One region of the Pelosinus sp. UFO1 genome, then DNA from elsewhere that is predicted to be linked to it. Evidence: riboswitches for the same ligand, from Rfam matches in the RefSeq annotation. Region 1 holds a riboswitch; the other holds the start of a gene.
The links. Region 1 has a riboswitch for S-adenosylmethionine ahead of UFO1_RS15975 (homoserine O-acetyltransferase). Riboswitches for the same ligand answer to the same signal wherever they lie in the genome.
Positions count from the first base shown of each region.

Region 1 (4,191 bases):
GGTTAATATAGCACCTGCTCCACGAGGAAAATACTTTTTCGCCAAATCATAATCTGGGTGATTGGTCAACCCTGGGTAGCTTACCCAACTCACACTTTCATGTTTTGCTAAATGCTCAGCAACGGCTTGCGCATTCTCGGAATGACGTTTCATACGTAAATGAAGAGTTTCTAACCCTTGCAAAAATTGAAAACTATTAAACGGGCTGAGGCACGCTCCTAAATCCCGCAGCACTTGAATTCTCAGACGAATGATAAAAGCCAAAGGCCCCAAGGCTTCTGTATATTTTAGTCCATGGTAACTTGGATCTGCCTCACTCAATAATGGAAACTTGCCGTTGTCCCAGTTAAATTCACCACCATCAATCACTAAGCCACCCATAGATGTACCATGCCCACCAATAAACTTCGTGGCAGAATGAACAACAATGTCTGCACCAAAATCCAAAGGACGACATAAATAAGGTGTGGCAAACGTGCTATCAACAATTAATGGGATCCCATTTCGGTGGGCCACTTCGGCAACTTTTTCAATATCAAAAATATCAATTTTAGGATTTCCAATCACTTCACCATATAGTGCTTTTGTCTTTGGCGTAATCGCCTTTTGGAAGTTTTCTGGGTCCCTTGGATCAACAAAGGTTACCTTGATCCCTAAATTAGGCAAAGTATAGGAAAACATATTATAAGTACCACCATACAGCGTCGAAGAGCTGACAATTTCATCTCCTGCTTGAGCAATGTTTAAGATGGCTCCACTAATTGCAGCATGCCCAGAAGCAAAGGCTAAAGCCCCGACGCCACCTTCAAGCGCTGTAATACGTTTTTCTAAGACATCAGTAGTAGGATTAGTCAAGCGACTATAAATATTACCAGACTCTTTTAAACCAAACAAATTGGCAGCGTGCTCGCTATCACGAAAGTTATAAGCAGTGGTTTGATAAATGGGAACTGCTCGTGATCCTGTTGTCGGATCTGGCTCCTGACCACCGTGAACAGCTAAGGAATCAAAACGTAATTTTTCTTGTACTGACATGTTATACACCCTCCTAATTTTTAGTTACTTTACCTATAGTTAGCTTTTTTATAAACTCATTGATCAAGGGCCTTAATAAATGAAAATCAATTAAAAAGCCATCATGACCATGAGGACTTTCAAGTAAGGCATACTCGGCATCCACTCCGCAATCACGCATAGCTTCCACCAATTCTTCTTGCTGGTAAGGAGGATATAAAATATCAGAACTTACCCCCACAACCATTACTTTCCCCGTAATTTGGGCTAAGGCATCCTCATAGCTTTTACAGCTATCTGACAAATTATAATAATCTAAGACTCGTAGTAAATATAAGTAGGAATTCGCATCAAAACGGCGCGCTAAGCTATTCCCTTGATGATCTAGGTAATTTTCAATTTCAAAACATCCATTGCGGCGTTTCCGTCCAAATTTTCCTTCCATAGACAATTCGGATTGATAGGTAATCATACCTACCGATCGGGCAATTGCTAATCCTTTTTCTGGACCATTCCCGCCATAGTAATTTCCACCTTGCCAACCTGGGTCAAGAGTTATAGCTTGCCGTGCTACCTTATTATAAGCAATGGACTGAGAAGATGAATATCCCGGAGCGGCAATTGCCATAACACCATCCATAAAATCAGGATAAGTTACAGCCCACTCCAAAGATTGCATTCCACCCATAGAACCGCCAATAATTAACTTAACATGTTTAATCCCCAGCAAATCTAGTAATCGTTTCTGTACCTGCACCATGTCTAATAAAGTTATTTCCGGGAAATCCATGCCATAGGCAAGCCCATTTTCTAAGTTAGGAGAAGCTGGACCTGTTGTCCCTTGACAACCACCAAGCACATTGGCACAAATAATAAAATACTTATCTGTATCTAGGGGGCACCCTGAACCAACCAGTGGTTCCCACCAACCTTTTTCGTCATGTTGGTTATGGGCGGCTGGATGACTATCACCTGTCAAGGCGTGATGTAAGAGTATAACATTATCGCCTTTTTCGGATATATGTCCATAGGTTTCATATGCTACAATAACCTCTTTTAATATTCCCCCTAATTTGAGGTGCAAGGGATTTTCTGTATCAGCTACTTTAGCCATCTTTAAATAAGGCCGCCACTTAAATCCTGGAAAGTAAGTTAACGTTGTCTGCATGCTACGGCTGTTATCTAACAGCATCCATATACCCTCTCCTCACCATCTCAAATATATAAAAAACCCCTCTTATAAATAAGAAGGGTTTTTTATATAGTAAACCTTCTTATCTCCCAGGATTGCTCCTGCTGGAATTAGCACCACTGCATTACTGCCGGTTGCTGGGTGTCATTGGGCCAGTCCCTCCACCACTCTGGATAAGATTCAAATATTTAGTTGTAACGTTGTAAACCTAATGTTGTTACTATATCATGAAGTATCCCTAATAGCAATACTTATGATTTGTTTCATTGGTGATTTCGTAAAATGTTTTTGCAATATTTGGCATTCATACTATCTTTTTATATCCCTGTTGTATTCATTACAGAAAATGTCTAATGTGTATTCCCTTCTCTTAAAGTGAAACTGTACTAGTACAGTTTCACTTTATCCTAATTGCGCTCCTTCTTTTAGAACTATATGATTATTTTATAGAGATAAAAATTCCAAGTGTATTAGGAGGTTTTATTATGAAGGGGTTAAAAATTGTGACAATCGGTGGTGGCTCAAGTTATACACCGGAGATTATTGAAGGATTTATAAAAAGATATGATGAACTGCCCGTTCACGAACTGTGGTTAGTAGATATTGAAGCAGGCAAAGAAAAATTAAGAATTGTAAGTGATCTTGCCAAAAGAATGGTCCAAAAATCCGGGGTACCAATGGAAATACACACGACTCTAGATAGAAGAGAGGCTCTGCCCAATGCCGATTTCGTAACGACACAATTTCGCGTAGGGCTCTTAGATGCAAGGATAAAGGATGAAAGAATTCCATTAAGCCATGGTTATATTGGACAAGAAACCAATGGTGCCGGAGGAATGTTTAAGGCACTGCGAACCATTCCAGTCATACTTGAAATTGATAAAGATATGGCAGAATTATGCCCGAATGCTTGGCTAATTAACTTTACCAATCCCTCAGGAATGATCACGGAAGCCGTACTGAGATATGGGGCAAATAAGAAGGTCATTGGCTTATGTAATGTACCTATTGGAATGGAAATGGCAATAGCCAAACTATTTGATGTTGACCACAATAGAATAAGAATTGACTTTGCCGGTTTGAATCATATGGTATTTGGTTTAAATGCATATTTAGATGGTGAGAACATCACCAAATCAGTGCTTGATAATATTGCTGCTGGCAAGATGCCGAGTACTGTAAAAAATGTTATCAATATTAATTGGATACCCGAATTTGTACTAGGATTAGATATTATACCTTGCCCCTATCACAGATACTATTTCAAAAAATATGAAATGTTGGAAAAAGAATTAGAAGAGTTTGCCAAAGGGGAAACTAGAGCTGAAATAGTAAAAAAACTGGAGGATGATCTTTTCGAATTGTATAAAGATCCGAGTTTGGACATAAAGCCACCACAATTAGAACAACGTGGTGGAGCCTATTATAGCGATGCAGCCTGTAGATTGATAAACTCAATATATAATGACAAGGGTGATATTCAGCCAGTAGATACGAGAAATAATGGTGCAATTGCCGGAATTTCGCCTGACTCGATTGTGGAAGTAAGCTGTGTGATCACTAAAGATGGTCCTCAACCAATTGCTATCGGTGAGCTACCCATACAAGTAAACGGCTTAGTACAACAGATTAAGTCTTTCGAAAGAGTAGTCATTGAGGCAGCTGTTACTGGCGACTATAATAAAGCGTTATTAGCTATGACAATGAACCCGTTGGTCGCTTCTGATAAAATGGCTAAAGTTTTATTTGATGAAATGTTAGAAGCTCACAAAGAATATCTCCCCCAATTCAAAAGCTTATAATAGCAAAAAACAACGCCAGATCCGAAGGAATGATCTGGCGTCATTTTAGTTAAATTAAGATACTATTTAATTGTGAACGATTCTTCTTTCATTAAAATTTCCAATTCATCTAACAAACGATTAAATTTATGTAACGTAATTTCGATAGGCTCAGGAGTAGACATATCCACACCAGCATGTTTT
Region 1 covers NZ_CP008852.1:3,369,737-3,373,927, forward strand. Annotated here, with positions in the region: gene UFO1_RS15970 (homocysteine synthase) at 1-1,035, opposite strand, end outside; gene UFO1_RS15975 (homoserine O-acetyltransferase) at 1,049-2,206, opposite strand; SAM riboswitch class I at 2,286-2,386, opposite strand; gene UFO1_RS15980 (6-phospho-beta-glucosidase) at 2,692-4,008, shown strand; gene pepF (oligoendopeptidase F) at 4,071-4,191, opposite strand, start outside.

Region 2 (4,191 bases), 2.3 Mb from region 1:
CGCATTACATTTATTATGGCGATGATTTCTTACTGGGTCGTAGGTTTGCCCCTCGGATATGTCTTAGCGCATCATTCTTGGTTAGGAGCTTTTGGTTACTGGATTGGATTGATCGTTGGTTTAGCTTTTGGCGCTATATGTCTATCAGCACGATTAGTCAGAGTACAGCGTAAATATGTGTAAAAAAGCTGCCCTTTTAAAAAGGGCAGCTTTTTTACACATATTTAAATTTTTACCAAGCAGCTGTTACAGAACCTTTAAAGTGTTCTTGTATAAATGCTTTTACTTCATCCGAGTGGTATGCTTTTATTAATTTTTGTATGGCTGGGTTTTCTTTATCTTTGCTACGTACGGCAATGATATTTGCATATGGCGAATTAATATCTTCAATGGCAATCGCATCTTTAGTAGGTACTAATCCAGCGGTAATTGCATAGTTGGTGTTAATGGCGGCAACATCCATGTCAGCTAAGGAACGAGGAATTTGTGCTGCGTCTAACTCCTTAATTACAATTTTCTTAGGATTTTCAACAATGTCAGTAACAGCTGCCTTAAGGCCAATTCCTGGTTTTAGTTTAATGAGGCCAAGTTTTTCTAATAATAGTAGAGCTCTTCCTCCGTTTGTAGGGTCGTTAGGAATAGCAACAACAGCGTTTACTGGTAGGTCGGCAATATTTTTTAATTTACTAGAGTAAATACCCATTGGAAAAATAACTGTATTTGCTAAGGATATGATATCGTAGTTACGATCTTTGATAATGTTATCAAGGTAAGGTTTATGTTGAAAACTGTTAACATCGATATCGCCTTGATTTAAAGCTACGTTAGGTTGAATGTAGTCATTAAATTCAACAATTTCAATTTTTAAGCCGTCTTTCTCGGCTATTTTTTTAACTTGCTCCATTACTTCTGCATGGGGGCCAGCAGTAACACCTACTTTAAGTGGTTTTTCTATCTTTGCTGTACTTTGTTGGCTGCACCCAGCAGATAAGCCTAGGATAAAGATGAGGGTTAACAAAAGGGAAATAAACTGAATTGATTTCTTCATAATGAATATACCTCCTATTTAATAATGTGATGGATTATTTTACGGAATCAGAAAGTATAACACTTTCTTGATTCCAAGTAAGAACGACTAAGGCTTCCGCCTGCGTCTGAGGACTTGGCTTAAGCCAAGTCTTATCTTAATTTTTGCAATCTTTCTACTGCGGCTTCCAGTGTGGCTAATTGTTTGCAGAAGCAAAAACGTATAAAACGATGTTTGTCATTAGCATTTTCTTGATAGAAACTAGAACCTGGTACGACAGCAACGCCAATTTTTTCAGCTAAGTAGCGAGCAAAGTCAATATCATTTTTCCACCCGAAGGAGGCGATATCAGCCATAATGTAGTAGGCTCCATCAGGACGAATGCACTCAAAACCGATGGCAGCTAATTCTTTTAACATGAAATCTCGGCGTTGACTATAAAAATCGACTAACTTTTCATAATAAGTAGCAGCAAAACCCATGGCATGGGCAGCAGCTTCTTGCAACGGGGCAGCTGCACCCACTGTTAAGAAATCATGCATTTTCCGTATGGACTGGCTTATTTCAGGAGATGCGATAACATAACCAATACGCCAGCCAGTAACACTGTAGGTTTTGGATATACTATTAATCGTAATGGTTCTATCTGCCATGCCAGGTAAGGTAGATAGAGGAATGTGTTTGATTTCGTCATAGATGATATGCTCATATATCTCATCAGTAATCGCTAAAACATCGTATTGAATACAAAGCTTAGCAATTAAGTCTAATTCTTCTCGATTGAACACCTTACCTGTTGGGTTGTTGGGAGTGTTAATAATAATAGCTCTTGTGCGTTCGGAAAAAGCAGCGATTAATTCTTCTTGATTAAAGGAAAAAGCTGGAGGATGTAATTGTACATATTTAGGTGTTGCACCGCAGAGTATAGCATCTGGGCCGTAATTTTCATAGAACGGCTGAAAAATAATAACTTCATCTCCAGGGTTAATCGTAGCCAAAAGTGTTGCCACCATTCCTTCTGTAGAACCGCAACACACCGTGATTTGCTTTTCTGGATCAATGTCAAGGTTGTAATCTCGTTTATTTTTCTGGGCAATGGCATCTCTTAGGGATTTGGTACCCCAAGTAATCGCATATTGGTTGTGGTTTTCTAAGATTGCTTTAACAGCGGCTTCTTTGATTTCATCTGATGCAGGAAAATCTGGAAATCCTTGTGCCAAATTGATGGCTTTATGAGCAGTGGCAATACGAGACATTTCCCGAATGACGGATTCGGTAAAGCGGCTAGCTTTTTCTGAGGCGTATTTTCTTAGAGCCTGGGTTGGTTGTGAATTATGGTTCATGCTACTTACTCCTTTTTCTTTACAATAAAAAATCTTCTTCATAAGATGAAGAAGATTTTATTTCAAAATAATCTTCATCTCCCAGGAATACTCCTGTTGGAATTGGCACCGTTCGCAGTATGCGGTGGTTGCCGTAGCTTCATCGGGCCAATCCCTCAGCTAACTCTTGATGAATATATGCTGTTATTGAAAATAATAGTAGCATGCGATCTAGATCATGTCAAGTAAGTTTAAAAAGACAGATTCTTTTGTCAATTGACATGTAAACTTTACAAACGTATAATGTATTTAATGAGATGAGGTCTCCCTTGGGAGGACTTCGATACTTGTGCGGGGGGTAAATTTTATGAATCAGAAAAAAACCAATTTTCGTTGGACCTTAGCAGGACTTATGTTTTTTATTAGTTTTATTTCTTACATGGACAGAGTAAATTTATCCGTAGCCACTCCAAGCATTATGCAGGAATTAGGTTTTAGTAAAATGGATATGGGTTTAATACAAACAGCTTTCTTTGTCGGTTATGCATTTATGCAAATACCAGGTGGTATTATGGGAGAGTTTTGGGGACACCGAAGAGTCTTAGCTATAGCAGCTACTTGGTGGTCCATATTTACCGCATTGACAGGCGCTTGTAGTAACTTTACCTTTTTCGCTGCCACTCGCGCTATGTTTGGTTTAGGTGAGGGACCTATGGCTCCAGCTATAGGGCGTTTTATTTATCGTTGGTTTAATCCTAGTGAAAAAGGACGTGCCTCTTCTTTCATGCTAAGCGGTGTATTTTTTGGGCCGGTTGTTGGCCCGACTCTTACCGTAGCTTTAATGATGGCTTTTGGCTGGCGCTCTGTATTTGTGATTTTTGGCGTGTTAGGTTTAGTCATTGCCGGACTTTGGTATTGGCTCGCAAAAGATTCGCCTCGGACCAGTCCTTATGTTAATGTAGCGGAAGCTGATTATATAGAAGAAGGCCTCAGTGCGAATGCTGATAAAAAAGAATTGGCCCCATGGCGTATTTTTTTAGGATCTTCTCAATTTTGGGCCATTGGTATTCAATATTTTATAACAGACTATATTATGTTTGTATTTTTGGCCTGGTTGCCTTTATACTTAATGGAGGCACAAAATTTTTCACTACAAAAGATGGGAATTGCCGCTTCTTTTCCTTGGGCTGCACTTTGTATCGTAACGGCTACGTGTGGTTATATCAGTGATAAGCTGGTAACGTCAGGTGTTTCTAGGTATAAGTCAAGAACCTTGTTGGGGATTTCTGGATTGATTCTGTGTTGTACGACACTTTATTTAGGGGCCGTAGCGACAACACCTTCCATGAACGTGTTGTGGCTGACAATCTCTCTAGGGTCTCTTGGATTTACTTTTAATGCGTCCTGGGCTGCTTGTCTTGACATTGGTGGTAAATTTGCTGGTTCAGTTTCTGGGTGGATGAACTTTTGGGGCAACCTGGGCGGTATTGCCGCTCCTGTTGTTACGGCATGGATTGCAACAAATTATGGATGGCAGGCTGCCATTGTGACAACTGCAGCTTCGGCTGTAGTTGGTATTATCGCATGGTTAGCTGTAAAGCCTGATGTGCCGTTGGCTATAAAAGTAGAAGAAAAGCTGGAAAAAATTGCATAGGAGAGATGCTATATGTTAAAAGAATTTTCCCTTGGCTATGGTGATCAGGAAGTTACCATATCCTTGCCTAAAGAACGTATTTTAAACGTGGTAGAAGGCAAACCAGTTAAGGCTCTAGTCGATGTAGAAGCCGCTGTAGCTGCTGCACTAAATAACCCAATTGGCACACCGCCTCTTAAGGAGGTAGT
Region 2 covers NZ_CP008852.1:1,119,612-1,123,802, forward strand. Annotated here, with positions in the region: gene UFO1_RS04970 (MATE family efflux transporter) at 1-183, shown strand, start outside; gene UFO1_RS04975 (MetQ/NlpA family ABC transporter substrate-binding protein) at 233-1,048, opposite strand; gene UFO1_RS04980 (pyridoxal phosphate-dependent aminotransferase) at 1,180-2,370, opposite strand; SAM riboswitch class I at 2,442-2,546, opposite strand; gene UFO1_RS04985 (MFS transporter) at 2,717-4,003, shown strand; gene larA (nickel-dependent lactate racemase) at 4,016-4,191, shown strand, end outside.
Region 2: another riboswitch for S-adenosylmethionine. It lies ahead of UFO1_RS04980 (pyridoxal phosphate-dependent aminotransferase); the one in region 1 lies ahead of UFO1_RS15975 (homoserine O-acetyltransferase).